One region of the Jeotgalibacillus malaysiensis genome, then DNA from elsewhere that is predicted to be linked to it. Evidence: predicted binding sites of a transcription regulator. Region 1 holds the regulator's gene; each other region holds the start of a gene.

Region 1 (7,636 bases):
AAATAAAAAAGACTTCCGGCTGATGGAAGTCTTTTTTATTTTTCTTTGAATGTTGCGTTCTTTTAAAAAGCTGTGTAATGATGTCGCAGGTTTTAACTAAAGCATAATAAAAGGTACCTCTATTAGATAGAAGTACCTGTTAATTTATTATTTGCCCTGTTGTTTATTCATAGCACTCATCATCTGATTGATTTTCTTCTGCGACGGTTTCATACCCATCTGCATCATCATCATGCGAAGCATTTGCTCATTGATTGGCGGGTTCTTTTTAAGATAAGTCATCATATATTTACGTGCGATGAAGAATCCAAGTGCGACTCCGGCCAGCAAAGCAACAACAATTAACACAATTGCAAGCCATAATTCCATTTCATATTGCCTCCTATTTGTTACTTTCATATAAAAGTGTACAAGAACACTGCGCATTATACAATCATTTATTACAGAATTCGAGCAGTTATATTAAATTTATTTTAACATCTTAAGGTCCTTTTCACAAATAAAGCCGGTGAGCAGTTTTCATGCTCACCGGCTTTAAAAACCTAATTAAGATTGTAACAAAGCTTCCACTCTTTTTACAACATTTTCAACTGTGAAACCGTACTCTTCAAGCACTTTTCCACCTGGAGCCGAAGCACCAAATGTATCAATACCTAATACGTCTCCTTCATCACCTGTATAACGTTCCCAGCCAAGTGGCGAGGCCATTTCAAGCGCAAAACGCTTTTTCACGTTTTTTGGCAGAACAGACTGCTTATAGTCAGCTGACTGCTTTTCAAAGCGATCCCAAGATGGCATAGATACAACTGCAGCATCAATGTTTTTCTCGCGAAGTGATTGCTGAGCTTCATATGCAAGACCCACTTCAGATCCACTAGCAAGCAGAAGTACATCTGCTTCACCCTTTTCAGCTGGTGAAATCACATATGCACCTTTTTTAACGCCTTCATAAGCGCTATCAGCAGAACCAGGCATCGTCGGAAGACCCTGACGCGTTAATACAAGCGTTGTAGGATGATCCGTTGCTTCCATTGACAGCTTCCATGCAGCTGCAACTTCATTACCATCAGCCGGCCGTATCACTGATAATCCAGGCATTGCTCTAAGTGATGGTAATTGTTCAACAGGTTCATGTGTCGGGCCATCTTCACCGACTGCAATACTGTCATGAGTGAATACATAAGTAACCGGAATACCCATTAATGCTGACAGTCTGATGGCCGGTCTGACATAATCGCTGAATACAAAGAATGTACCTCCGTAAACGCGAAGCCCTCCGTGTAGCGCCATTCCATTCAACGCTGTTCCCATTGCGAACTCACGTACACCAAACCAGATATTTCTGCCATCTGGTGTTTCAGGTGTAAAGTCTGCTTCATCCTTCATCATCGTGTTATTAGATCCCGCAAGGTCTGCTGAACCTCCAAACAATGTTGGGACAGTTTTAGAGATCGCATTTAATACCTCTCCTGAAGATGCACGGCTTGCAAGTGATTTACCTTCCTCATATACAGGAAGATCCTGATCCCAATTATCAGCCAGTTTTCCATTAATCGCATCTTCAAGCTCCTGCGCTAATTCAGGATAAGCAGATTTATAGCTTTGGAATTTTTCATTCCATTCTTTTTCTTTCTCACTGCCAGTTTGAACAACAAGCTCTTCAAAACGCTTATAGACTTCATCTGGCACATAAAATGCTTCTTCTGCTTCCCACTGGTAAGCTTCCTTAGCAAGTGTAGTTTCGTCCGTACCGAGAGGAGCTCCGTGTGCTTTTGAAGTACCGGCTCTGTTAGGAGAACCGAAACCAATCACAGTTTTAATTTCAATCATTGTAGGACGGCTTGTATCAGCCTGTGCTTCCTTAATTGCATCCGCAACATCAGCTACATCATTACCGTCATCTACACGGATATATTGCCAGTTATATGATTCAAATCTCTTTTTAACACTCTCAGAAAACGAGCGGTCAAGATCGCCGTCGAGGGAGATATCATTTGAATCATAAAGAACGATCAATTTATCCAGCTGAAGATGTCCTGCAAGTGACGCTGCTTCTGAAGAAACACCCTCCATTAGGTCGCCATCGCCACATAATGCATAAGTATAATGGTCAACCACATTGTGGGTTTCACGGTTGTACTTGGCACCTAAATGCTTTTCAGCCATTGCCATTCCTACAGCCATACCAATTCCCTGTCCAAGCGGTCCAGTAGTTGCCTCCACGCCTTTCGTATGTTTGTATTCAGGGTGACCTGGCGTTTTAGATCCCCATTGTCTGAAATTTTTAATCTCATCAAGTGATAAATCGTATCCGGAAAGATGCAGCAGGCTGTAAAGAAGCATCGAGCCGTGTCCTGCTGAAAGTACAAAACGATCACGGTCAAACCAGTCCGGGTTCTTCGGGTTGTGATTCATAAATTGAGTCCATAAAGTATATGCAAATGGAGCAGCCCCCATAGGCAGTCCCGGATGACCCGAGTTCGCTTTATCAATTGCATCAATTGATAACGTTCTGATTGTGTTAATTGCTAAGTCGTCTGTCTTGTTAAACATCATCTACATCCTCTCTAAACTCACGTGATACGTCTTATTGTACAAAAAAAAAGAAGAGATGTACAAACATCTCCTCTTTTATTCATAATTCTTCAGATTCATCAATGGTACAAGAAAATAATTAGTTCATCTTATTCCTGTTCTTTGCATCCTTGAGCTTTTGTGGAGTTACATCTTTACCTTCCGGGTCAACAACAGTCACATTTTCAATTGTCTGTTTCATTGATCCTCTGAATGCCTGTAAATATTCCTGTCTCAAAACCTGCTGTTCCTCAGCTTCAGTCCTTGTGAGCGTATCTTCTTTTGATTTTTTAGAGAGTTCATTTATTCTTTTGATTTTCTCATTAGATAACATGTCTTTCACCCTTTCTTTCAGGTAGGCTTCTATGTATGTTAAAAGAAAGGGGGAAGTTTGACAAGTAATATGTTTACTTCGCTTCTGATTCCATATATTCCGTATACCTTCTATGAACGGTCGCCTTGGAAACCGGATGACCTAGTCCGCGTAAAACAGATGAAATCTCCTGGAACGTCAGACCGTTACCGCGGAGTCTTACAATTTCATCTACCGGGATTTCAATCTTATCCCTTCCTTCTTTATTACCACGGTTTTTCAGATTCTTTTGAGGTTTAAATCCTTTTTCAACTGCCCGCTTCATCCCTCTTTTTATCTTCAGATTATGAAGTTTTCTCTGATGCTCCTCAACCATACTGACAATCTGGAGGATCATTGAATCTGATTCAGACAGTTGCAATTCACCATCATGAGCGATTGTATATATTTTTATACCCTCTTTTTGAAGCGTGTGTAACAATGCGATCTTCGCATTTCCGCGTCCTATCCGTGTTTCATCCTGAATTAAAAGACCTTCTGCTTCATATAAACGTACATGATCAAGCAGTTCAAAAACACCTTCTCGATCCAGGTCATATCCACTTTCTTTTTTACTGATAATTGAAACGATCTGGTAGTTCATTTTATCAGCAAGAATTTTCAATTCATCTTCCTGCCGTGAAAGTGAAGTCTCCTGAGTTTCTTTTTCAGTACTGACTCTGCAGTAAATTATTACCTTCAACACGATCACTCCTTATTTCCGATCAGATGCCAGGTGAATCGCGTCATCACTGAATTTAAATGCCTCTTCTGGTACGGGAAGCTCCAGCTGTTCTCCTGCCACTATCATATGAGAGGAAAGTCCGTTATGTTCAGTTACCCATTCTATAAACCCTTCAGGCGTCATAGAAGTATGGCTTGCGTATTCTTCAGCATACGCCCAAAGCGTGTCCCCTTTTTGCACTGTAATTTCTGCATACGTTGCATCACTGTCAGCTGTATTCGTAAAAACAAGAAATAAGCTGAAAAAAAGTGCAGTCACCACGAATAGAATAACAAATGAATATTTTCTCCACAATGCAGTCATGATTGATCGCCTCCATCGAATATGTGTTCGCTTTTATTATTTTGAGTATAATACGAACATTTGTTTTGGTCAACACAAAAAACTCGAACTTATGTTTGTATTTTCAAAACCCATATGCTATAATTTAGAAAAGTTTTAAACTGAAAAGAGGTGCTGCAATATGAAGAAATTATCAAAGCGACAGCTTGATATATTAAACTTTATAAAACGTGAAGTTCAGGACAAAGGTTATCCGCCTTCTGTCCGAGAAATTGGACTTGCTGTCGGATTAGCTTCAAGCTCTACGGTACATGGACATCTTGCAAGACTTGAAAGTAAAGGGTTAATCAGAAGAGATCCTACAAAACCGAGAGCAATTGAAGTCATTTCCCTTGAAGAGGAAAAAATTCCAACTCAACGTGTAGTCAATGTCCCACTCGTTGGTAAAGTAACAGCAGGCTCACCTATTACTGCAATAGAAAATGTGGAAGAATATTTCCCTCTTCCTGAAAGGCTCGCATCTTCAGATGACGCTGTGTTCATGTTGGAGATCATGGGAGATTCTATGATTGAAGCAGGAATTTTAGACGGAGATCTTGTAATTGTTAAACAACAAAATACAGCTAACAACGGTGATATTGTTGTCGCAATGACTGATGAAGATGAAGCAACCGTTAAACGTTTCTTTAAAGAAAAAGACTTCGTCAGACTGCAGCCGGAAAATTCCTCAATGGCACCTATTATTCTTAATAATGTCTCCATACTTGGAAAAGTTGTAGGGGTATACAGACAGGTTCATTAAAAAAGCTGAACGCTTTGACAAAATTGTCAAAGCGTTCAGCTTTTTTAATGTTACTCAGATTTTTTACTGGTTTGATAACACCTTTTTGATATAAGTTGAAACTTCATCCGGAATTTCTATAGGAAGCATATGACCGCCAGTTTCAAACATATGAGGTACACAGGTTCTGATTTTGTTCTCTGCTTCTTCCAGCAGCTGAAAAGGGTCATATATTACTTCTTCACGTCCAACGGCAATATTTACAGGCATCATCAGTGATGCAAGTTCCTCACTTTTAAACTTTTTTGGTGGTGTCATCACATATTCCCAGCTGACATATTTTTGCCCAAGAAAGTAAAGCTTAAAAAGCTTCTCATGTCCCTCCTGCCTCCTCACAGTCAGCCACCTGCAAAATTGATTAATAACCAGTGACTCCCTGGGAATCAGGTTGGTGAGCAGAAGTCTTGAATAGAACGATCTGTTCATTCTTTTTATTGAAGCAGCAGGCGATAAAACAATCAGTGATTTAACACGGTCAGGGTTTAAAATCGCATAATTCAATGCGTGCCACCCGCCATTTGAATGACCAACGATTGTTACTTTTGCAAGCATTAGAGCATCAAACAGCTCAGTAATCCAAGTTTTATAATCTTCACGTTCGTTTAGGTGTTCTTTCGTGTCGCTATAATTAAATTCTCCGAGTACATCAACAAAATATAATCTGTAATCGTCTTTAAGATTCCTGGCTACTGCATACCATTCAGCTGAACTAAAACCAAAAGCATGAAAAAATACAACTGGTTCATTATCCTGCTGACCACAGGTTAAGACTGATACATCTCCAAACGATGTATTAAAAATTTGTTCTTCATATGGAATATCCCACAACCCCATCACTTTATCATGTGCATTCTTATATTTCTTATAGCCTTCTTTCGATTTAAATCCTCTATATGTGTCTGCCAAGGCAATACCCCCCTCACTATTTACTATACCCAATTTTTTTAAATGCTGTTCTTTTCCATAAAAAAAACCGGAAGCTGTGCAGCTTCCGGTTTCTAGATGATTAATACATTTCTAAATACTGTTCTCTCTCCCATGGGTGAACCTGTGTACGGAACATATCCCATTCGATTTCTTTGGCCTCTACGAAGTGCTCAAAAATGTGATCTCCAAGTCCATCGATAATGACCTGATCTTTCTTCAGCTCTTCAAGTGCTGCAAAAAGAGTGCCTGGAAGATCTTTGATGCCTGCAGCTTCGCGTTCTTCCTTATCCATTACATAAATGTTTCTGTCAATTGATTCCGGTGGCGTCAGACCATTTTTAATGCCATCAAGTCCCGCTTTAAGCATAACTGCCATTGCAAGGTATGGGTTAGCAGATGGATCTACTGAACGCACTTCCACACGAGTACTCATTCCACGAGAAGCTGGAATTCTTACAAGTGGACTACGGTTTCTTGCAGACCATGCAATGTAGCAAGGTGCTTCATAGCCCGGTACAAGGCGCTTGTATGAGTTTACAGTAGGGTTTGTTACAGCTGTAAATCCTGAAGCGTGCTTAAGGATACCCGCCATAAATTGCTTCATTGTTTCACTAAGCTGCTTATCAGCATTTTCATCAAAGAATGAGTTTTTACCCTCTTTGAATAGTGACATGTTAAAGTGCATACCTGATCCGTTAACACCAAATAGTGGCTTAGGCATAAACGTTGCATGTAAACCATGCTTTCTTGCAATTGTTTTAACAACAAGCTTAAACGTTTGAATATCATCACAAGCAGATACGGCATCAGCATATTTAAAGTCGATTTCGTGCTGACCAGGCGCAACCTCATGGTGAGAAGCTTCAATTTCAAAGCCCATTTTTTCAAGTTCAATTACAATATCCCGGCGGCAGTTTTCCCCAAGATCAGTTGGTGCAAGGTCAAAATATCCACCTTTATCATTTAACTCAAGTGTTGGTTCACCGTTAACATCCAGCTTGAACAGGAAGAATTCCGGCTCAGGCCCTAAATTAAAATCAGTAAATCCAAGCTCCTCCATCTCTTCTAGAACGCGCTTTAAGTTGTTTCGCGGATCTCCTGAGAATGGTGTACCATCCGGATTATAAATATCACAGATCAAACGGGCAACTTTTCCATCACCAGCTGTCCAAGGGAATACTACCCATGTATCAAGGTCCGGGAATAGGTACATATCTGACTCTTCAATACGTACAAATCCTTCGATTGATGAACCATCAAACATCATTTTATTATCAAGTGCTTTTTCCAGTTGGCTTACAGGAATCTCAACGTTTTTGATCGTACCAAGAATATCAGTGAATTGAAGTCTGATAAAGTTTACATTTTGCTCCTTAGCCATTTTCATAATGTCTTCTTTTGAATACGTACTCATGTGTAGTTCCTCCTGTTTTTTATGTAATTTTTTTAACGAAAGAACCTTGAAAGGTCTCCCGCTCTCAAACTGTTTTTGCTGTACTTGCCATTACCCATCATTTCCTGTTTTAACAGTTTTCTTAATTCATTCTCTGATAAGTCCGGCTTTTTAGCAGGTCGATCTGAATCGGCTTCTGTGCCATCCCCCAGGATCCGCTTAATTCCAGCCATATTGACACCTTGCTCAAGCAAATCTTTAATCTCAAGCAGTTTATCAATATCGTTTAATGAAAAGAGACGGCGGTTACCTTCCGTTCTGGCCGGAGTGACTAACCCATGCTCTTCATAGTAGCGAATCTGACGGGCGGTTAAATCGGCCAGCTGCATGACTGTTCCTATAGGAAAAAGCGGCATGCTGCGTCTAATATCACTGCCCATCATATAACCCCTTTCTTGCCTGTCGACTATTTAACTATATAACATGTTAAATTTTCTGTCAACAACATGTCAGGTTTTATAA
Region 2 (7,636 bases), 860 kb from region 1:
ACCGATGGCTACTTCAGTGGACAGACTGAAAAAGCTATCCGTGATTTCCAGAAGAAATCGCGTCTGAAAGAAACAGGTGAAGTGAATACCTCAACTTTAAAAAAGCTGGAATCAACACTTGAGTTATATAAAAAGAATCCAAATCACGATCACCAGCTGCAATCTGCAATCGAATTTATTGCGAAGCATTAAATATCCCGTCCGGTTCACATAAAGAAACGTGTGGACCGGGCGAAATTCCTATACTGTGAATCCCTCAGGTCTGATACAATAAATACAAGAATTTGTTATCGACCGGGGGGATCGTATGTTCAATCAATGGTTAAATGAATTGCCTGGTGCGCTGCTGGGTCTGTTAAATCCAGTGCTGATCATTGGCGTGATCGCAGCAATTGCTGCAGGAGCTGTCAGATTGAAAAGAGAACGCAGGGACGTCAGAACAGCGGTCAAACCATGGTACATAGAATTAATCAGCTTCTTTGGTGTTTCTCTGGCAGTTGGACTTGTTTTATCAGCAGTCATCAGTGGAGCAGGGATCGTAATGGACACATTCTGGATTTATGCAGTTAGTCTCGTCATGATTTTAGCTGCAGTCACAGGCCAGTTCAGGCTTTTATCTGCAGGGTTTCTATTTCCTGTTGTGCTTGCAGCAATCATCGGGCTCGATCGTTTTGATGTCACGGTTCCTGACCTGGTGCCTGCACTGCCGGAAGTATTTACAGCTGCAGGGATCATCATGGGGTTACTGCTGATTGCTGAAGGGCTTATGATTCAGCTGAACTCAGTGAAACAGACGTCACCCCGCCTGGTCCGGACTCCGCGTGGCATGAAGGCCGGCGCATTTTTTACAAAAAGAATCTGGCTTGTGCCGCTGCTGATTCCTGTCCCAAATGGACTGATCAGTGAAGTAGGCTGGTGGCCGCTTATCGGTGCAGGTGAAACTTTCTCGCTGCTGATTTTCCCGGCTATACTCGGTTATCAGTTAACAGTAGTCCATGACCTGCCGAAAAATATCTTAAGATCAACCGGAGCGCAGGTTGTATGGCTCGGTGTACTTTCTGCTGTAATCGCAGCGGGCTCACTCTGGGCACCGTATCTGATTTACGCAGCATTTGGCATTGCGCTTGCGGGCAGATTGTTCATTCTGCTGAAAACACGTGCTGTCTGCAGAAAATCCGGTTATCATTTCCTGAACGGGGACAAAGGCGTCATGATTATTGACGTACTTCCTGACACGCCGGCTGCAAAAATGGGTCTCGTGCGTGGTGAAATGGTCCATAAGGTCAATGGCATTGTTGTACGAAATGAACGTGAATTTTATGAGGCGGTCCAGAAAAACCGCGCTCACAGTAAGCTTGAAGTATTCAACCATGCAGGCGAAATCCGCTACACGCAGGCAGCATTGTATGAAGGTCAGCATTATCAGCTTGGACTGATTTTAATTGAAGATCGTAAACGTGAGACAGCCTGAGGAATCGGGCTGTTTTTGTTTTCGGGATGCGCGGTGCGAGATGCTGTGGCGTTGAATAATCAGAATGATGATTGAATTAATTTGATTGATGATGGATAAAAGTTGAAAGGTGTAAGAATTAACTACATGTAAAGTGGCTGAGGCTGAAATGACGCTGGACCTGATCGAATAAAATAAAAGGTGATGGAATAATCACAAAGATGATTGAATTAAACAAACCCCTTCCCACCCAAATCTTTTAGCAAATTTTTCACATACTATGTATTGTACTTTACACACTGTGAATGCTACGATTAGCTAAAATTAACGGGGTGAGCTCATGGGGATTCATCATTATTTTAAAAGTTTATCGGATATGGAAAAGCTTTACCGCTGTCCAGGCAAGTTTAAATACAATGAACACACAGTTGCCGCTCATTCATTTAAAGTGACAAAAATTGCCCAGTTTCTTGGTACAGTTGAAGAGCACCATGGGAAAACTGTCAATTGGAAAAACCTTTATGAAAAAGCTTTGAACCATGATTACCCTGAAATTTTTACGGGTGATATCAAAACGCCGGTTAAATACGCATCCTCTGAATTAAACCGTCTGTTCAGTGAAGTGGAGGAGGAGATGGCGCACCGGTTTGTGCAGGCAGAATTTCCTGAAGAGTATCAGTCGATTTACCTTGCGCGTTTTAAAGAAGGCAAGGATCGCACGCTTGAAGGAAATATTCTATCTGTCGCGGATAAAATTGATCTGCTGTATGAATCGTTTGGTGAAATACAAAAAGGAAACCCTGAACCGATTTTCCTTGAGATCTATCAGGACGCATTATCCACTATCCTGAAGTTTAGAGAAATGACGAGCGTGGCGTTTTTCCTCGAGAGTGTGCTGCCTGATATGCTCGCTGAAAAGTTTATTCCTCATTCAGAATTAAGCAAAATAACGGAAAATCTTATTGCAGCATCAAAATGAGTTCAGTATGATTGAATCGTGAGGTGATGAAATGGGCACAAAAATTCTGATGGCCATGTTTCTTCCGGCATTACTCGTTATCCTATTTACCCGAATCACATATAGCCGCACGATTGCAATGCTGCTGACGATTGCACTGATTGCCGGCTCCTCTTATAAAGGCTATACAGGCAGCTGGTATGTCATCATCGTCGACGCAGCTTCACTGACACTCGGTCTCTGGTACGTCAACCGATATATGAAGAACTACACAGAAAAACAGCGCGGAATCGCATAGATTCGGCGCTGTTTTTCTGTGTGTGTCTGGAGAACCGCTGACCTGCGCTTCAGGCGGACGCTTTCCTGGATGAGCCGTTTTGTGGCTCCATTAGACCTCCTCGGCTTCGCCTGTGGGGTCTCAGCTTCCAACTAATCGTGCCGGAGTCGCCGCCTTACGCTCCGATCAGCTGAATGAGAATCCATTTTTCAAAAATTCCGATCCATATTTTTACATCCATATAAATTCCATTATTATACTTAGCTGAACCTTGTAGTGGAGGGTGGAGACTCCCGCCCCGGAAAAGGACAGGTGAGACCCCGCAGAGCTTTAGCTCGAGGAGGCTCACAGTCCGGGGGCAGGAAAGCGCAACCCTCCACGGAAAGGTTTAGCGGTTATCAAGCTCAAAACACATTTTAAGAATGTATGTTCGCTTTTTGCTGTTAATTTTCATCTCATGGTGGTAAACTAGTTGAGACAATTAATTTGCCTAAAACCCTGTTTCATTTCATCATAAAGGGTATGAATATAGAAGAAGGTTTTATCGAAAAGAAGTATAGGAGGCGTTGAACGAATGGTGCAGGAATTTGATTTGCAGTCAAAATATCAGCCGGCGGGGGATCAGCCTGCTGCAATTAAGAAGCTTGTAGAGGGTGTGGAAAAGAAGAAGCGGCATCAGACACTGCTTGGTGCGACTGGGACAGGGAAGACCTTTACGGTTTCGAACGTTGTACAGGAAGTGAAAAGACCAACGCTGGTCATTGCACATAACAAAACGCTTGCCGGACAGCTTTACAGTGAGTTTAAAGAGTTCTTCCCAAATAACGCTGTCGAATATTTTGTCAGCTATTATGATTACTATCAGCCTGAAGCTTACGTGCCTCAGACCGATACATTTATAGAAAAAGACGCCAGCATCAATGATGAAATTGATAAGCTGCGTCATTCAGCGACATCTTCACTGTTTGAGCGTGATGACGTCATTATTATCTCGTCCGTTTCATGTATTTACGGCTTAGGTTCGCCTGAAGAATATAAAGAACTGGTAGTTTCACTCCGGGTCGGGATGGAAATCGAGCGGAACCAGCTGCTTAGAAGACTCGTTGACATACAGTATGAGCGCAACGATATTGCCTTTACCCGCGGAACGTTCCGTGTACGAGGCGATGTAGTTGAAATTTTCCCAGCTAAAAACGATGAGCACTGTATCCGCGTGGAATTTTTCGGCGATGAAATTGACCGGATCAGGATGGTGGATGCCCTGACAGGTGAAATTCTTGGTGACCGTGACCACGTAGCAGTATTCCCGGCATCCCACTTCGTAACGCGTGAAGAAAAAATGCGTGTGGCAATTGAAAACATTGAAAAAGAGCTTGAAGAACAGCTGAAGATTATGAAGGAAGAAGATAAGCTGCTTGAAGCGCAGCGACTCGAACAGCGAACGCGCTATGATCTTGAAATGATGAGAGAGATGGGCTTTTGTTCAGGTATTGAAAACTACTCAAGACACCTGACACTGCGCGAAGCAGGTGCAACGCCTTATACACTGCTGGATTATTTCCCTGACGATTTTCTTTTAGTTATTGATGAGTCCCACGTAACGCTTCCTCAGGTCCGCGGGATGTATAATGGTGACCAGGCCCGTAAGAAAGTGCTTGTAGATCACGGCTTTCGTCTTCCGTCAGCAATGGACAACCGCCCATTGAAATTTGAGGAATTTGAAAAGCATGTGCATAATGCCATTTATGTATCAGCAACGCCGGGTCCATATGAAATGGAGCATACGGATGAAATGGTTGAACAGATCATTCGTCCAACCGGGCTGCTTGATCCAACCGTTGAAATCCGCCCGAGTGAAGGTCAAATTGACGACCTGCTTGGTGAGATTCAGGACCGGATTGAGAAAAACGAACGTACGCTGATCACGACGCTGACGAAAAAAATGTCTGAGGATCTCACTGATTACCTAAAGGAAATTGGCATTAAAGTTCAATATCTCCATTCAGAAATAAAGACGCTTGAGCGGATTGAGATTATCAGAGATCTGCGGATTGGTAAATATGATGTCTTAATCGGGATCAACCTATTACGTGAAGGGCTTGATATTCCTGAAGTGTCACTCATTACAATTTTAGATGCGGATAAAGAAGGCTTCCTTCGTTCTGACCGTTCACTGATTCAGACAATCGGCCGGGCTGCACGTAACTCAAACGGTCATGTTATTTTATATGCAGATAAAGTGACTGACTCTATGTCTCGTGCGATGGAAGAGACAGCGAGAAGACGTGAGAAACAGATTGCCTATAATGAAGAACATGGCATTACACCGGTTACAATTAATAAAGAAATCCGTGATGTGATTCGTGCAACACATGCGGTTGAAGAAGCGGAAGAGTATGTATCACCTGCTGAACAGATGAAGAAGATGTCTAAGAAGGAACGTGCGAAAGTCATTGAGTCAATGGAAATTGAAATGAAGGAAGCGGCACGTGCGCTTGATTTTGAAAAAGCGGCTGAGCTGCGTGACCTCGTTTTAGAACTGAAAGCGGAAGGATGACCTGACTATGGGTAAAGATCAGATTATTATACAGGGCGCCCGCGCTCATAATCTTAAAAATATTGATATAAAAATTCCGCGTGACAAACTCGTCGTGATGACAGGTCTTTCAGGATCAGGTAAATCATCGCTCGCATTTGACACGATTTATGCGGAAGGGCAGAGGCGATATGTTGAATCGCTCTCTGCTTATGCAAGACAATTCCTTGGTCAGATGGATAAGCCGGATGTCGATACAATCGAAGGATTATCACCGGCAATTTCAATTGATCAGAAAACAACCAGCAGAAACCCTCGTTCAACAGTCGGAACCGTTACTGAAATTTATGACTACCTCCGACTGTTATTTGCGCGTGTCGGCAGACCGGTTTGTCCTGATCACGGTATTGAAATCACATCGCAGACAGTGGAACAGATGGTTGACCGGATTTATGAATATCCTGAACGTACAAAGCTCCAGGTACTTGCTCCGCTAGTATCCGGCCGTAAAGGAACACATGCGAAAATTCTTGAGGACGTGAAAAAGCAGGGGTATGTACGTGTCCGTGTGAACGGTGAAATGATGGATATCGGCGATGAGATTGAGCTTGATAAAAATAAAAAGCATTCTATTGAAGTCATCATTGACCGTATTGTTGTAAAAGAAGGTGCTGAAGCACGTCTGGCAGATTCACTCGAAGCTGCATTGAAGCTTGGAGACGGGAATGTCATTGTGGATGTCATTGGCGAAGAGGAAATCAAATTTAATGAACATCACGCCTGCCCGATTTGCGGTTTTTCAATTGAAGAGCTTGAACCGCGTATGTTCTCATTCAACTCGCCGTTTGGCGCCTGCCCGGAATGTGATGGCCTTGGCACAAAGCTTGAAGTAGACCTGGAGCTTGTCATTCCTGACTGGGACCGCACGCTGAATGAGCATGCGATCGCACCATGGGAACCAACCAGCTCTCAGTACTACCCATCGATGCTAAAAGCGGTTAGTGACCACTATGATATTGATATGGATATTCCGGTTAAGGATATCCCTAAGAAACAAATGGATAAAATTTTGAAAGGGTCCGGCCGTGACAAGATCTACTTCCGCTATGAGAATGATTTTGGTCAGGTCCGTGAAAACAAAATCAATTTTGAAGGCGTACTAAAAAACGTTGAGAGACGTTTCCGCGAGACGAGCTCGGATTATATTCGTGAGCAGATGCAGAAATATATGGCACAGCATCACTGCCCGAGCTGTGAAGGTCACCGTCTGAAGCGTGAAAGCCTTGCAGTAAAAGTACAGGATCTTCATATTGGACACGTCACTTCTTTTTCAATTGAAGAAGCAAAGGATTTTTTTAACCGTGTAGAACTGACTGAAAAAGAAATGCAGATTGCCCGTCTTATTTTAAGAGAAATCAATGAGCGACTGACGTTCCTAGTAAATGTTGGACTCGACTATCTAACACTAAGCCGTGCAGCCGGAACACTCTCAGGCGGTGAAGCTCAGCGGATCAGACTTGCAACCCAGATTGGTTCTCAGCTGACCGGCGTTCTCTACATTCTGGATGAGCCTTCAATCGGCCTGCACCAGCGTGATAATGACCGCCTGATTGAAACGCTGAAAAATATGCGTGATATTGGTAATACATTAATTGTTGTTGAACACGATGAAGATACAATGCTTGCAGCAGATTATCTGATTGATGTTGGACCTGGAGCCGGAGTTCACGGCGGTGAAATTGTTGCAGCAGGTACGCCAAAACAGGTGATGAAGAGCACAAAGTCACTGACCGGTCAGTACTTGTCAGGAAAGAAATTTATTCCACTGCCAACTGAACGCAGAAAGCCTGATAAAAAGAGACAGCTTGAAATCAAAGGTGCAAAAGCCAACAACCTGAAGGAAGTCGATGTCAAAATTCCGCTTGGTGTCTTTACCTCTGTAACAGGTGTATCAGGTTCAGGTAAAAGTACGCTGATCAACAGCATTTTACACAAGTCACTCGCTCAAAAGCTTCATCGTTCAAAGGTAAAGCCTGGAGAGCATAAAGAAATCAAAGGCATTGATCAGCTTGAAAAAGTTATTGATATTGATCAGTCTCCAATCGGCAGAACACCACGTTCAAACCCGGCGACTTATACAGGTGTGTTTGATAATATCCGTGACGTATATGCGACAACAAATGAAGCGAAAGTGCGAGGTTATAAAAAAGGCCGTTTTAGCTTTAATGTAAAAGGCGGACGCTGTGAGGCATGCCGCGGTGACGGGATTATTAAAATTGAAATGCACTTCCTGCCTGACGTTTATGTACCGTGTGAAGTATGTCACGGGAAACGCTATAACCGTGAGACGCTTGAAGTGAAATATAAAGGGAAAAATATCGCAGACGTTCTTGAGATGACAGTAGAAGACGGCCT
Region 3 (7,636 bases), 810 kb from region 1:
AGCAATCCCGTTTGATTCTTCAGCCATCCTGCAGTCTGCTTCACGTGCCTGTCACATTAAAAAATGAAACAGATCTGGCCCCTGACATTATTCACAAGCTTGCTTTCGCTGATGAAAAGCTCGTGGAGTTAAAGCGGTTTGCATCGCGTCAATGGAGTGAAGGAGAAAGTGCAGACCGCGAAGTGACAGGAGCGCCAGTATTGAATGTGCCGGACAGAAGGGTCCCTTACGAAGAGAGGGTTAAAGCGCAGCAGCATTTTAATCTTCCACTGTTTCCTGTGACGACGATCGGTTCTTTCCCGCAGTCCCTGGAGCTAAGACAAAAAAGACGGGACTGGAAAAAAGGGCAGCTGGCTGATGAAGCATTTCAGCATTTTATCAGAGAACAGATTGCAAAGTGGATCCGCCTTCAGGAGGAATTAAACCTTGATGTGCTTGTGCACGGTGAGTTCGAGCGCAATGATATGGTTGAATATTTTGGCGAGAAACTTGAAGGGATGGCTTTTACAAAAAACGGATGGGTTCAGTCATATGGCTCGAGATGCGTGAAGCCGCCGCTGATTCATGATGATATCTGGTGGGAAAAGCCAATGACGCTTGAGGAAACGGTATACGCCCAGTCTCTGACCGACAAGCCGGTAAAGGGAATGCTGACAGGGCCAATTACAATTGCAAAATGGTCCTTTGTCAGAGAAGATCGCCCATCTGAACATGTTTTTTACCAGCTGGCACATGCAATCCGTCAGGAAGTGCTTTCTCTAGAGAAAGCAGGAATCCGGATGATTCAGGTGGATGAACCTGCAATCAGGGAGGGGCTGCCTTTAAAGAAAGCGGATCAGGATGACTATATTCATACCGCTGTAAAAGCATTCAGAATTGCTACTTCAAGTGTCCAGCCATCTACTCAGATTCATACGCATATGTGTTATTCCTCTTTTGAAGACAGTATGCCGATGATCAGTGATATGGATGCAGATGTAATTTCAATTGAATTTTCGAGAAGTCATGGTGATTTACTGACTGCCTTTTCAACACATGGCTATCAAAAAGGGATAGGACCTGGTGTCTATGATATTCACAGCCCACGGATCCCTTCGGTCGAAGAAATGACGGCGCAGCTTCATAAAGCTTTATCCGTACTGCCTGCAAAGCTGCTGTGGGTGAACCCTGATTGCGGATTGAAAACACGCAGCGGACAGGAAGTACTTGAGGCGCTCGAAAACATGGTTCAGGCAGCTGAACAGGTCAGAGCAGAAACGCTGGAGAGAAGCCGGTGATGCGTTTAACAGGGAAGCCCGTCAAACATTCAAGAACGGTTCAGACAAGGCTCGTACTGCCGCCTGACACCAACCATCTGAACACGATTTTTGGCGGAAAAGTCCTGGCCTATATTGATGAAATGGCAGCTCTATCAGCGATGAAGCATGCAGGCGGGGTCGTAGTGACAGCGTCAATCGATTCTGTTCACTTTCGCTCATCCGCAAAAGTGGGAGATCTGCTGACACTTGAATCATTCGTCACTTATACAGGTAAAACATCTATGGAAGTGTATGTGAAAGTGGAAGTTGAGCACGTCGCAACAGGTGAACGGACACTGACAACCGAGTCATTTCTGACGATGGTGGCAGTAAACGCTAATAGTGAGCCAAGAAGCGTTGAACCTGTCCTGCCTGAATCAGAAGATGAGATCAGGTTATTTGAATCTGCAAGAGTCAGAAGGCTGCAAAGAAACAGCTGATTGAAAAGCGGTTGACGCTGCGGCAGTCTCTATACTGCCGCAGCGAATACTGTCTATTAACAGGAGGATAGGTAATGGAAGCACATAAAGATATTTTTAAATGTACAGAAAGCGGAATTGTATCAAATGACAAGCATACGGGATTTTGGGCGTATGCAATTTTTAATAATAAAGACCGTCAGTTATCTTATTTTCATCTGAAGAACCTTGAAAGTGGTCAGATGATTGGGCCGCTGATGATGTCACCTGGCGATCCTTATGCCCAAATTAAAAGCGTTATTAGTAATCATAAAAATGTCACTTCAGTTTTTGCGATTTGATGGTTTGGGTTCAGAAGGCTGGCCAATCGTCTTTTTTCTGTCCGGTTGGATTCAATCTGGTTATTCAGTTGCCGTGTATCCCATGACTTCATTTGTTTCAGGATCAACCAAAATATTCGGTGTACCATTCGTCAGGTTTTCTTTATTTTTGAAGATCACATATAATGCATCTTTACCCCTGTATGCATCCTCTAATAGATGATGACTTTCATCAGCTGTAATTTCTCTCACTTCAGCACGCTTCCAATCCCCAGCGACAGTATCATCCCAGCCCTGATTTTTCAAAAATGTCCAGGCTGCCTCTTTCGCCTCAGGATAGTGATCAGGATCGCTTTGAATTTCTTGTGAATCACTTGAACAACCAATGAGGATGACGGCCGTGAGTATACTTAATAATAAAAACCACAGTTTCTCTCCCATTCAAAATACCTCCTTTAACAGTAGACGTTTAGGATTCACGTAAGTTCCGCTCAAAGAACAGTTATAAAATAAAGGTTGAGTTAAGAGATTTGTTTTGAAATAATTGGTATTAATAGATTTGTGCGGTAGAAAGGAGGAAAACAATGTCTAAACCAACTGTAAAATACACTCGCCATGACCGGATTTCACACAATGTTGATGCTGCGTATGACATCGTTTTTGACCGGTGTACGCCTGTTGTGAATGGCACCCCACGGGATCAGGAGCAGCTGTTGATGAGATATACGAAAAATGGCAACACGATTAATAATGCGCCTGCTTTTAATGAGATTGATATGATGAAGTCAATCGTGAAGCTCTACCAAAGTGATTTGATCTCACTTGAAGCGAAAGAGATTTTAAGAAAAGGTATTGAGGAATCTTAATTTTAGAACGTTATATATAGGGATTTTTGTAATTAAGGAAGGGAATTTAATATGAATAAAGTTGTCAAAGCCAGCATGAGAGAGTTAGATAAGATTGATGAATTTTTATCATTCATCTTTCGCCGTCTCTGAACAAAGCTTCGCTCAAATCTCAAACTCTACCGAAACCCAATATTTATCGTAATCCCCGGCTTTTCTGAAATCCAGTATACTTTTGATCAAACGATACTCCCCTTTTTCAAGCTCCCCATAAAAGCCCGTCCAATCCACTTCCCACTCCTGCGTAGAAGATGGGGGAAGTTCATATCCAATGGAAGTAAAGCCATAATCCCCTTCTATGATTACTGGCAGCTCATACCACTGCCCATCAATTTTTTCCTTCAGTAAATAATCAGCTCCGTACACGATGTCTTTTTTGGATTGGTTTTCGAATAATACAGTCATACCTGAAGGAGAAAGTGTGCCTGCTTTTTTACTCATGAATACACCATCAAGTGTGTTCAAGTTTTTGTAGCTTGTAGGCTTTAAATCGAGTTCATTAGCAGGCTTCTCAGATAAATGCTGGCAGCCTGACAGGATTGTATAGATGATGATGCAACTGCTGAAAATTAAAAAGACCTTTTTCAATTGATTCACCTCTTATTAAATAAGACGTTAGTGAAGTGAAAGGGTTGCAGATTATTTAATGGGTGCTAAGTATTTATTTCTGCTGGTAATAGAAAATTGTAGTTTTAACTATGGAACAGAATTCTGCTATAAACATCTCCACACATATTTGAATACTCAGTTATTTTGTTAGGAAAACAGCTTCAAAAAACGGCTGCATCATACGCTGAAATTTCAACGTCACTTTCCGGGAGCAGATCCCTTTCCAGGCTGGATCAATCTATATTTTCCCATTTTATCCTGTAATAAATATCGCAAATCAGCATTTATTTTTAACCGTCTTATTGCTAAAAAGAACATTTGTTCGTATAATTTTCTTAAAAGTGGGTAATAGTATAAAAAGAAACTTATGCTGAACAGGAGAGTGACGGTGATGGAGGTTGACTATTCGCTTGAAAAGAAAAGGGAAATTCTTTGTGTGGATATGCGAAGCTTTTATGCAAGCTGCACGGCAGTGGAACTGGGCCTGGATCCTTTAACATGTAAAATTGCAATCATCGGTAACCAGGAGCAAAAGGGAAGTGTCGTGCTTGCTGCTTCTCCGCGTGCAAAGAGTGAACATGGTATCAGAACCGGCACAAGACGTCATGAAATCCCCGACATACATGATCTTCAATTAATTGAACCGGATATGGGGCAGTACCTCAGGCTGTCCACTGAAATCACGAAGATTTTTACAAGGTTCGTTCCAAAAGAAAATATACACGTCTACAGTGTGGATGAAAGCTTTATTCAGGTGGATGGCACGTCTTCATTATGGGGAGGACCGCACGCTGTTGCACGAATGATCTCTGATGATATGATGCGTGAATTTGGTCTGCCATGTGCAATCGGTATCGGACCAAATATGCTGATTGCCAAGCTCTGTCTTGACCTGGAAGCGAAAAAGAAGGGTATCTGTGAATGGACGTTCGAAGATATTCCAAAGAAACTCTGGCCGCTCCAGCCTCTTTCAGCAATGTGGGGGATCGGCCGTCAGCTTGAAAAAAGGTTAAACCGGATGGGGATTTACTCAATCGGTGACCTTGCCGCTCACGACCTGAGCCATCTTGAATCAGTGTTTGGCGTGATGGGGAATCAATTGTATTATCACGCACATGGAATTGACCGCTCTGAGATCGGCGCACCAATTATTCAGGGACAGGTGAGCTATGGAAAGAGTCAGATTCTGCTCAGAGACTACAATAAAATAGAAGAAATTGAAGCAGTGCTGCTTGAAATGTGTGAGGAAGTAGCAAGACGGGCGAGGAACAAACATTTAGGCGGCCGGACGATTCATTTGGGTGTCGGCTACAGCAAACGCACACCAATTAAACCATTTCACCGTTCAAAGTCACTGGATAAGCCGACTTCGATTACGATGGAAATTTACGAGGTGTGTCTCGAGATCCTTCATGAAAACCTGCAGCCATTTACAGTCAGAAAGATTTCTATTTCATTAACCAACCTTGCAGACGATTCAGCTCTGCAGCTGGATCTATTCAATCCCGGCCGCGAAAAAGTTCACCGGCTCGGCTACGTCATGGATGACGTACGTCAGCGCTTTGGCTCTACGGCACTGCTAAGAGCCATTTCCTATACAGAAGGCGGTACGACGAGAAGAAGATCGAGATTAATCGGTGGACATATTTCGAAGAAGGAATCGATGAGTTGAGGATTGATTGAGTGCAACATATAAATGACTTTGCGTTTGTGCTTATATTGTTTGTTAAGATAGCACCAAAGAAAAAGAGAAGTTAAAAAGAGATTTCGTGATAAAAAATATTTTGTTAAAGCCCATTTTTATTCATGCACAGCTGGTGATTCTCGCTGCAGGGGGCGACTCCTATGGCAGGAAGGGACAGGTGAGACAGAGCATGGCGAAGCCTGCTGGCTCACCGCCCGGCCATGGAAAGCGTCCCCCTGAAGCGGAAATCACAAGCCAACTTTAATAGAACCATAAAAAAGCAAAGTCCGAATAAATACGAACTTTGCTCAAGAATTTAGTAATCCTGCAGCAACTCAACCGCCTCAACAATCTCCTCATAAGGCACATCTACAGACATCTCATATTGCTCAAGTATCCGGTCACCAACCATCAGATAAAGGGACGTACTATGCACAAACTGATCAGATCCTTCAACCTGAGCAGCAGGGGAGAGAAATCCTCTGTTAGCAAACAGCTCAACGTCTTCCTGTTCATAGCCCGATACGAAATCCCACTTGGCAAAATCCACTTCAAACTGCTCTCCGTAAGACTGCAGAATTTCAGGTGTATCACGTTCCGGATCAATCGTGAAAGAGACGAACTGATAATCCAGATCTTTCTCATCCAGCTGGTCCTGAAGCTCTGACATATTGTAAGTCATCGGCATGCAGACTGTATCACAATTGGTGAAGATGAAAGCAGCAAGCCAGATCTCATCCTCCATGTCATTTGTGTGGAAGGGTTCTTCGCTTTGATTGACTGCCTGCAGATCAGTGACCTCCCCATTTAAGGAAAAATGTTCATCCAGGTTAACCTCGGATGAACATCCCTGCAGGATCAGCAGTGCAAAGCATACTGTGATCCATTTTTTCATAGTTACTCTGCACTTCCTACCTGTGTATCCTGTGAAACGACGAGCTCATCAAACTCCGGCTTCTCTTTCAGGAACTGCAGGTCGTGAGAAGAGTCGGCAAATGCCTGAATGACTTCTGCATCTACTTCAGTTGTGTAAGTTACGCGTTCCCATGCACTTGCAATGATTGACTCATCCATGCGCTGGTTTGTGATTTCTTCGATTGAATCAATTGCAATGGTTTGTGCTTCTTCAGGATTTTCGTCAATAAATGCAATGCTCTTTTCATGTGCTGCTGTGATCTGATCAATCAGTTCACTTTCTTCTTCAATCAGCTTACCGCTTGTCACAAGGACAGTATTCGGTAAAGTTGTTCCATAAGCAATCTCGTCTGTATCAACGATCACTTTTGCTCCAGCTGCTACAAGAGTAGATGCCCATGGCTCCGGTACAGCTGCAAGGTCCACTTTACCTGATTCAAACATAGCTTGATACTGAGCCGGGTTACCAGTTACATGCTTGAGTGTTCCGCCTATACGCGCTGAAGTAATACCCTGTTCTTTCAGGAATGTTTCCATCTGAACGTCATGCGTGCACCCGATACCAGGTGTAATAAATGTATGGTTTTCTAAATCCTCTAAGCCTTCAATCCCACTTTGCTCACTTGCAACAACGACTGTACCACCTGATGAAGCGCCGGCAAGGATTTTAACATCCGCACCGTTAGCGTAGTTGTTCATTACTGGACCAGGTCCAACAAACCCTGCATCAATATCGCCTGTTTTCAGTGCTGTCATAAATGCACCGCCGTCAGGGAATGTTTTGTATGTGACTTCCACGCCCTCACCAACTGCTTCTTCAAAATACTGCTTTTCTTTTGCAATCATCGCAGGAACGTGGTCAATATTAGGGAAGTAGCCGATCACGACTTCATCCTTGCTTCCTGATGAGCTGTCTGACCCACATGCTGATAACACCAGTATTGCTGCCAGGAAAAATAGTGCACTAAGATTTTTTTTCATTCTTTTCGCCTCCAATAAATTATTCTGTTGCCAGTCCCCATTTTTTAAGGACTTTCTTTTCAACACGCTGGAAAAACAGTAAGTCAACAATAATCCCAATTAACATAATCATAAGCATAATCGCAATAACGCGGCTCATATCTCCAAAATCTGATGCGAAACGAAGTGAGTAACCGAGTCCGGGACCAGTGCTGAGCAGCTCACCGGCCATCAGAGCGCGCCATGCAAATGCCCACGCAAGGCGGATACCGGTTACTGCATAGGGAATAGAAGCAGGAATGGTCACTTTCCGGAATAACCTGAAGCCTCTGTAGTTCATCGTCTTTGCAGCTTTTATGAAAAGCGGGGGCACATTGATGATCCCCGTGCGGACATTAATCGTCATGACAATCGTTGCTCCAAGTACAACAATGAAAATAACAGCCATTTCATTCAGACCGAACCACATAATCGCAAGCGGCAGCCACACGATACTTGGAACAGATTGCAAGGCGAGAATCAGAGA
Region 4 (7,636 bases), 660 kb from region 1:
TGAATAGATGGATTCTGTTGAAGATTTCTCTCGAGAGAGCTGATATATGATTTAGCAACGCCTGCCTGATCAGCGAGTTCAGTCAGCGACATTTTCTTTTCTTTTCGTAAAGCTTTAACGCGGTCTCCGATCATAACAATCACTCTCTTTGCTTAAAATATTGTTATCTAAATAATATCATACAAATAAAAAAAGACCACTATTAACTGACTGTGTAAAAACATTTTTTCTGAATATTCTTATCAGTTGCCTGCAAATACATATAACATAGAGTTTCCATCTAAATACAAATTATCATTATGTATTACTTTATAAAAAAATATTTTCTAACATTATTATTAGGAAAAAATGTATTTTGTTAAGATAATGTTCACTTGTGCACAAGTTTAAGAAAAAGTCACAATTCTTTTGTGCGGTGACGCGTAAAATATGGTAAGCTTAATGAAACTTTTAGAGGAACTATTGGAGTGATGAGAGTGGGACAGAGATTCCCGTGGAAGATCAGTCATTTAAGAGACCATACTTCCATCTTGGAAGGGACAAAATCACCTGATCTTGTACTTGCAGATACGAATTATTTGAACTCAACCCTTCATCAGTGGGTGAAAGGGAACGTATGGATATATCAGGATAGAATTATTTATACAGGGAGCGACATGCCTGAAAGTCTGAATGGAACTGAAGTGCTTTATCTAGAGGATAAGTGGATTGTGCCAGGTTATATTGAACCCCATGTTCATCCTTTTCAGCTCTATAATCCACACAGCTTTGGAGAATATGCAGCAAAGCGTGGGACAACGACTTTTATTCAGGACAATTTAATGCTCCTTTTATTATGTGACAAAAAGAAAGCGCTTCCTTTTATGCAGCAGTTTAAAACGTCACCACTCACTTATTATTGGTGGAGCAGGCTGGATTCACAGACAGAGCTTCGTGAAGAAGAAGAAGTTTTTACAAATGGAGAAGTCCTGTCATGGCTTGATGATCCAAGTGTATTACTGGCTGGTGAACTTACTTCGTGGCCTAAACTTGCAGGGGGAGATGACCTGTTACTGAGCTGGGTGCAGGAGGCAAGGCTGCGCTATAAGAGAGTTGAAGGTCATTTGCCTGGTGCTTCGGAGAAGACGATTGCAAAAATGTCATTGCTGGGTGTAACAGGAGATCATGAGTCAATGTCAGGGGATGATGTATGGAAGCGCCTTGAGCAGGGGCTGGCTGTAACGCTCAGACATTCTTCGATCAGACCGGATCTTCCGAAGCTGATCAGTGAATTAAAGGAGCGGAACCTCCATTCATTCGATTCACTGATGATGACAACAGATGGATCAAGTCCATCCTTTTATGAAAACGGCGTCATGGATCAGTTGGTCAGGATAGCGATTGACGAGGGTGTAGAGCCAATTGAAGCTTACCATATGGCTTCCTATGCTGTTGCGAAGTATTACCGGCTTGATTATATGCAGGGAATGATTGCAACCGGTCGCCTTGCTACATTAAATATATTGAGTGATCCTTTAAACCCGGTACCAGAATCAGTGATGTCAAAAGGTGAATGGATTTTAAAAGATGGAGTAGAACAGGAACCGGCCTTTACTCCGGACTGGTCAGAGATTAATCCGCTTAAAATTGACTGGGAGCTTGAGGCAGATGATCTGCAATTTTCAATGCCGTGTGGGATCGATATGGTAAACAATGTGATTACGAAACCTTACTCAGTTTCCATTGATGCGGGTGTAAATGAGCTTCCGCGCGATAATGATGAAAGCTTCCTAATGCTTGTTGACCGCTACGGTGAGTGGAAGATCTGTACGCTAATTAAAGGATTTGCTAATAATCTTGGCGGACTTGCTTCCTCATTTTCAAGTACAGGAGACATTTTACTGATTGGTAAAAGTAAAAAAGATCTGCTTGATGCATTTAAGAGAATGAAGGAAATGGGTGGCGGCATAGTGCTGATTGATCAGGGGGAACTGCTGCATGAGATTCCTCTGCCGCTGGGCGGTGTCATGTCTGATCAGCCGATGGAAATAATAATGAAAGAAGAAAAGAAACTGCGCAGTGTGCTGAAGGAATGCGGATATGCGTTTGATGATCCGGTTTATACTTTGCTATTCCTTTGCTCCACTCACTTACCATATTTAAGAGTGACGCAGCGTGGAATCTATGATGTGAAAAAGAAAACGGTACTCTTTCCAACGATAATGCGTTAAAATGTAAAAGAGTCCTATTTTTAGCTGAGCACACGTTTGCTCTTGCAATACTTTTAAAAGGAGCTGTAACTGTCTGATGCAAATCGATAAGTTAAGAGGGAAGGAACTGGACCAGCTATGTGAAGCCGTTCTTTCGCTTAAAGACAAAGACGAAGCCTACCGATTCTTTGATGACTTGTGCACAATTAATGAAATACAATCTCTTGCTCAGCGCCTTGAAGTAGCACGTATGCTGCGTGAAGGGAATACCTATCATAAAATCGAAACACAAACCGGTGCAAGCACCGCAACCATTTCACGCGTAAAACGCTGTCTCAACTACGGCAACGATACCTATGCAATGGTCCTTGAACGCGTTCATCAGAGTGATGATGGCGGGGAAGATAAAGAGTAATATTTTTGAGAGGGTAGGACAATGAGTCCTGCCCTCTTAATCGTTTTGCGCATATTATCATTAAAACTAACTAAACTGCTGAACGAGAAAGATATTGTATTAAGCTACACATCATTTTGGTGAAATAAAAGTGCAGCGAAGCGGAAGGCGGCGACTCCGGGACGATTAGAGGGAAGCTGAGACCCCGCAAAGCGAAGCTTGAGGAGGCTCAGCAACCTCCGTCCGGAAAGCGTCCGCCTGAAGCGTAGCGGAACGAGTAAGAGGGTGAAACAACATTTGTTCCATCTTCTTTTTTAATACTTTCTAACTTCATTCCCTCATCCCTTTTAGAGTCACTTCTTCGGTGCTATAATAGTACGGATAATGAGTGTTCGAATGGAGGATTTAGGATGTACGATGTCCGGGAATGGAAGCATGTATTTAAACTGGACCCTAACAAAGAAATAACAGATGAAGCACTTGAACTGATTTGTGAATCCGGCACGGATGCAGTCATGGTTGGCGGATCTGATGGTGTGACACTTGAAAATGTGCTCGATCTGATGGCGCGCGTGCGCAGATATACTGTACCCTGTGTACTTGAAGTTTCGGTTCTTGAAGCGATTACCCCGGGCTACGATCTATATTTCATACCGACCGTTTTAAATACAGAAGACCCGAAATGGTTCAAAGGCCTTCACCACGCAGCAGTGAAAGAACATGGTGATCTGATGAACTGGGAAGAGATTCTTGCAGAAGGCTACTGCATTTTAAATCCGGACTGCAAAGCAGCGTCTCTAACGGGAGCGGATGCGGCCATCAGTGATGATGAAGTGATTGCCTATGCACGAATGGCTGAGCATCTATTTTCACTTCCGATTTTTTATATGGAATACAGCGGAACATACGGAGATCCGGCGCTTGTGAAAAAAGTCAGCGGAGAACTCGAGAACACAGTCCTTTTCTATGGCGGGGGCATTAAGAACGAAAAACAGGCCAAAGAAATGGCCGCTCACGCTGACGTCATCGTAGTCGGTGATATCATTTACAGCAGCTTAAAAGAAGCGTTGAAAACAGTTTTAAATTAGAACATATAAAAAGACAGGTAAATTTCTGCACAGCTGATGATTGAAGCGTAAGGGGGCGACTCCTGCGGAAAAACGATCGGGAAAGCCCCCGGAAGGCAGTGGTTTTCTACCTGACCTGAGCGTTCGTCCGCGGAAAGCGTCTCCCTGAAACGGAAATCATCAGCCTATTTCAAGAAAGTACAGATTAAAGTTGTCCGGAAAAAAAGTCCGGGCTATAATAAGAACAAACGTTCGAGGTGGTGCGACGATGCAATTCTTAACAGATCGTCTGCTAAACGGGATGAACCCTGAGCAGGCAAAAGCAATTAAAGCAACAGATGGCCCGCTGCTGATTATGGCAGGCGCGGGTTCCGGGAAGACTAGAGTACTGACACACCGGATCGCGTATTTAATGATTGAAAAAGGTGTAGCGCCTTACAATATTCTGGCGATTACCTTTACCAACAAGGCTGCGCGTGAAATGAAAGACCGAGTGGGAAGCATACTTGGCGGAGCGGCTGAGGATGTCTGGATTTCAACATTTCACTCCATGTGTGTGAGGATTTTAAGAAGAGATATTGATAGAATCGGTTATAACCGTAATTTTACGATTCTTGATTCAACCGACCAGCAGTCAGTGATCAAGCGTATATTAAAGGATAAAAACCTGGATCCGAAAAAGTTCGATCCACGTGGTATTCTTGCTGCAATCAGCTCAGCGAAAAATGAGCTGACAACGCCTGAGCAGTTTGCGAAGGACGCAGGCAGCTATTTTGACCAGACGATCAGTGAAGTATTTACTGAATATCAAAAAAGGCTGCGCAAGAATTCAGCGCTGGATTTTGATGATCTGATCATGCAGACGATTCATCTATTTGAACGCGTGCCTGAAGTACTTGAAAACTATCAGCGTAAATTTCAGTACATTCACGTGGATGAGTACCAGGATACAAACAGAGCGCAATACATGCTAGTCAAACAGCTGGCTTCACGCTTCAAAAATCTTTGTGTAGTCGGTGACTCAGACCAGTCGATTTACCGTTGGAGAGGCGCGGATATCACAAATATCCTGTCCTTTGAAAAAGATTATCCAAATGCGAAAGTGATCCTGCTTGAGCAGAACTACCGCTCAACTGAAAAAATCCTGGACGCTGCGAATGCAGTCATTAAAAATAATCCTAACCGTAAAGCGAAGAATCTCTGGACAGATAATAAAGGCGGACAAAAAATCACGTACGTCCGTGCTGACAGTGAGCAGGGTGAAGGACAATTCGTTGCCGGTAAGATCAATGAACTGGTCCGTTCAGGCGTGAGAAAGCCTTCTGACTTTGCGATTCTCTACAGAACCAATGCGCAATCACGTGTTATGGAGGAAGTACTCATGAAGTCCAATATTGAGTACACCATTGTCGGAGGGACAAAGTTCTATGACAGAAAAGAAATCAAAGATATCCTCGCCTACCTCAGGCTTGTTGCCAATCCGGATGATGATATCAGTCTGATCAGAATTATTAATGTACCAAAACGCGGCGTAGGTACGACTTCACTCGATAAAATTGCAAACTACGCGCGTGATAACGAGATGTCGATGTACAATGCGCTTGAGCTTGCAGATTTTATCGGCTTAAGCGGCAAAGCTGCAAAGACAGTCCTTGAGTTCCGTGATTTTATTAAGAACTTTACACAGATGCAAGAATATTTATCAGTGACTGAACTGGTAGAGGATATTCTTGAAAAGTCAGGGTACCGTGAAGCACTTCAGGCCGAAAAGACAATTGAAGCACAGAGCAGGCTTGAAAACATTGATGAGTTCCTGTCTGTAACAAAAGAATTTGAAAAAGCGAGCGATGATAAGAGTCTGATTGCGTTTCTGACAGATCTTGCACTGGTTGCAGATATTGATCAGCTCGATAAAGATGATGCTCCGTCTGATGCCGTTACATTAATGACATTGCACTCTGCAAAAGGTCTTGAGTTCCCTGTTGTTTTCCTGATGGGGCTTGAAGAGGGCGTATTCCCCCACAGCCGCTCACTGATGGAAGAGGCTGAAATGGAAGAAGAAAGACGCCTTGCATACGTTGGGATTACACGGGCAGAAGAAGAGCTGTTTATTACAAACGCTCAGATGAGGACGTTATTCGGACGGACAAATATGAACCCGGTCTCAAGGTTTATTGCTGAAATTCCAGCTGAGTTGCTTGAAGAGCCGATGAAAAAAGAAATTTCTTCAGGCAGCAGAAGCTTCGGCTCACCTTCAAAACCACAGCCGAGAAAAAGTCCTGTCAGACGCCCTGCACCGCGTAACACCGGAGGCAGTGATCTTGGATGGAGTGTTGGAGATAAAGCACAGCACGGTAAATGGGGCACCGGTACAGTTGTCAGCGTAAAGGGTGAAGGGGATTCAATGGAGCTTGATATCGCATTTCCAAGCCCGACCGGCGTTAAACGCCTGCTTGCGAAATTTGCACCTGTTAACAAAGTGACATAAGGAGTTGAGCCTGTGAGTCAGACCATAGAAAAAAGAGTACAGGAGCTGCATGAGCTGCTGAACAAGTACAATTATGAATATCATGTTCTGGACAAGCCTTCAGTTCCTGATGCTGAATATGACCAGTTATTAAATGAACTTAAAGAAATAGAAGCAGCGCATCCTGAGTATGCAACATCTGATTCTCCGACTCAGCGTGTAGGTGGCTCGGTGCTTGAGCAATTCTCTAAGGTTACACACCGTACATCGATGCTAAGCTTAGGAAATGCCTTTAATGAAGATGATCTCAGAGACTTCGATCGAAAGGTAAGAGAAGTAGCCGGTGACAGTGCGATGTACAGCTGTGAGCTGAAAATAGATGGCCTTGCTGTTTCTCTCAGATATGAAGATGGCCTATTTGTCCAGGGTGCAACTAGAGGAGACGGTTCAGTAGGAGAAGACATTACAGCGAACCTGAAGACAATCAGGTCAATTCCACTCAGGTTAAAAAAGCCGCTTTCCATTGAAGTCCGTGGTGAGGCATTCATGCCGAAATCCTCTTTTCTAAAGCTGAACGATGAAAGAGAAAAGAATGAGGAAGCACTTTTTGCAAATCCAAGAAATGCAGCGGCGGGATCACTCAGACAGCTTGACCCGCGTATCGCTGCTTCAAGAAACCTTGATATTTTTCTCTATGCGATCGGTGACCCCGGCGATACAGGTGTCAGATCTCAAAGTGAGGGAATGGAGCTCCTTGATGAAATGGGATTGAAGGTAAACCCCGAACGGAAAATGTGCAGCTCCATTGAAGAAGTGATGGATTATATTCATGAATGGACTGAAAAAAGAGCAGACCTCTCCTATGATATTGACGGCATAGTCATCAAAGTGGATTCACTTGATCATCAGGAAGAGCTTGGCTTTACTGCAAAAAGTCCAAGATGGGCAATTGCGTACAAGTTCCCTGCAGAAGAAGTCGTCACGGTACTTCGAGACATTGAACTGAGCATCGGCAGAACAGGTGTCGTTACACCGACTGCGCTGCTTGATCCGGTCAGAGTAGCTGGTACTACGGTGCAGAGAGCTTCACTTCATAACGAAGATCTGATCCGTGAGAAGGATATTCGCATTGGTGACCATGTGGTGATAAAAAAGGCTGGAGATATTATTCCTGAGGTTGTCAGCGTGATTACTGACAAACGTACCGGGGAAGAAAAAGAATTTCATATGCCAACGCATTGTCCAGCCTGTGAAAGTGAGCTCGAACGTCTTGAAGGGGAAGTTGCACTGCGCTGCCTGAACCCGAAATGTCCTGCCCAGCTGCAGGAAGGACTGACTCACTTTGTTTCAAGAAACGCGATGAATATTGACGGGCTCGGTGAAAAAGTCATCGCCCAGCTTTATCAGAGCGAGCTGATCGAGGATGTAGCAGACCTTTACCGGCTGACAAAAGATCAGTTAATTGGTCTCGACCGGATGGGTGAGAAATCAGCAGATAATCTGCTGAATGCCATTGAAG

What was found. Region 1 encodes LexA, which represses DNA repair genes until DNA is damaged. Its sites were predicted from a motif close to CGAACATATGTTCG; they were not measured.
Region 2: a site for LexA is predicted at 3,105-3,118, ahead of uvrB (excinuclease ABC subunit UvrB). Genes of this name have one in related genera too.
Region 3: a site for LexA is predicted at 3,863-3,876, ahead of LG330_RS05260 (DNA polymerase thumb domain-containing protein). Genes of this name have one in related genera too.
Region 4: a site for LexA is predicted at 3,892-3,905, ahead of pcrA (DNA helicase PcrA). Genes of this name have one in related genera too.

What each region holds. Positions count from the first base shown of each region.
Region 1 is NZ_CP085252.1:1,731,040-1,738,675, reverse strand. Features, by position in the region: gene LG330_RS09355 (Spo0E family sporulation regulatory protein-aspartic acid phosphatase) at 1-6, shown strand, start outside; gene LG330_RS09350 (YneF family protein) at 148-369, opposite strand; gene tkt (transketolase) at 547-2,553, opposite strand; gene LG330_RS09340 (DUF896 domain-containing protein) at 2,675-2,908, opposite strand; gene LG330_RS09335 (recombinase family protein) at 2,982-3,629, opposite strand; gene LG330_RS09330 (LysM peptidoglycan-binding domain-containing protein) at 3,642-3,974, opposite strand; gene lexA (transcriptional repressor LexA) at 4,135-4,755, shown strand; gene LG330_RS09320 (alpha/beta fold hydrolase) at 4,819-5,700, opposite strand; gene glnA (type I glutamate--ammonia ligase) at 5,801-7,135, opposite strand; gene LG330_RS09310 (MerR family transcriptional regulator) at 7,168-7,554, opposite strand.
Region 2 is NZ_CP085252.1:2,594,729-2,602,364, reverse strand. Features, by position in the region: gene LG330_RS13920 (S41 family peptidase) at 1-192, shown strand, start outside; gene LG330_RS13915 (hypothetical protein) at 308-1,471, shown strand; gene LG330_RS13910 (HD domain-containing protein) at 1,791-2,429, shown strand; gene LG330_RS13905 (CsbA family protein) at 2,461-2,706, shown strand; gene uvrB (excinuclease ABC subunit UvrB) at 3,260-5,242, shown strand; gene uvrA (excinuclease ABC subunit UvrA) at 5,250-7,636, shown strand, end outside.
Region 3 is NZ_CP085252.1:918,080-925,715, forward strand. Features, by position in the region: gene metE (5-methyltetrahydropteroyltriglutamate--homocysteine S-methyltransferase) at 1-1,277, shown strand, start outside; gene LG330_RS05235 (acyl-CoA thioesterase) at 1,277-1,738, shown strand; gene LG330_RS05240 (hypothetical protein) at 1,813-2,058, shown strand; gene LG330_RS05245 (hypothetical protein) at 2,119-2,478, opposite strand; gene LG330_RS05250 (hypothetical protein) at 2,622-2,903, shown strand; gene LG330_RS05255 (immunoglobulin-like domain-containing protein) at 3,048-3,530, opposite strand; gene LG330_RS05260 (DNA polymerase thumb domain-containing protein) at 3,943-5,223, shown strand; gene LG330_RS05265 (SCO family protein) at 5,552-6,130, opposite strand; gene LG330_RS05270 (ABC transporter substrate-binding protein) at 6,133-7,131, opposite strand; gene LG330_RS05275 (ABC transporter permease) at 7,151-7,636, opposite strand, start outside.
Region 4 is NZ_CP085252.1:1,072,330-1,079,965, forward strand. Features, by position in the region: gene LG330_RS06015 (helix-turn-helix domain-containing protein) at 1-134, opposite strand, end outside; gene LG330_RS06020 (adenine deaminase C-terminal domain-containing protein) at 471-2,210, shown strand; gene LG330_RS06025 (YerC/YecD family TrpR-related protein) at 2,287-2,604, shown strand; gene LG330_RS06030 (heptaprenylglyceryl phosphate synthase) at 2,994-3,671, shown strand; gene pcrA (DNA helicase PcrA) at 3,919-6,138, shown strand; gene ligA (NAD-dependent DNA ligase LigA) at 6,151-7,636, shown strand, end outside.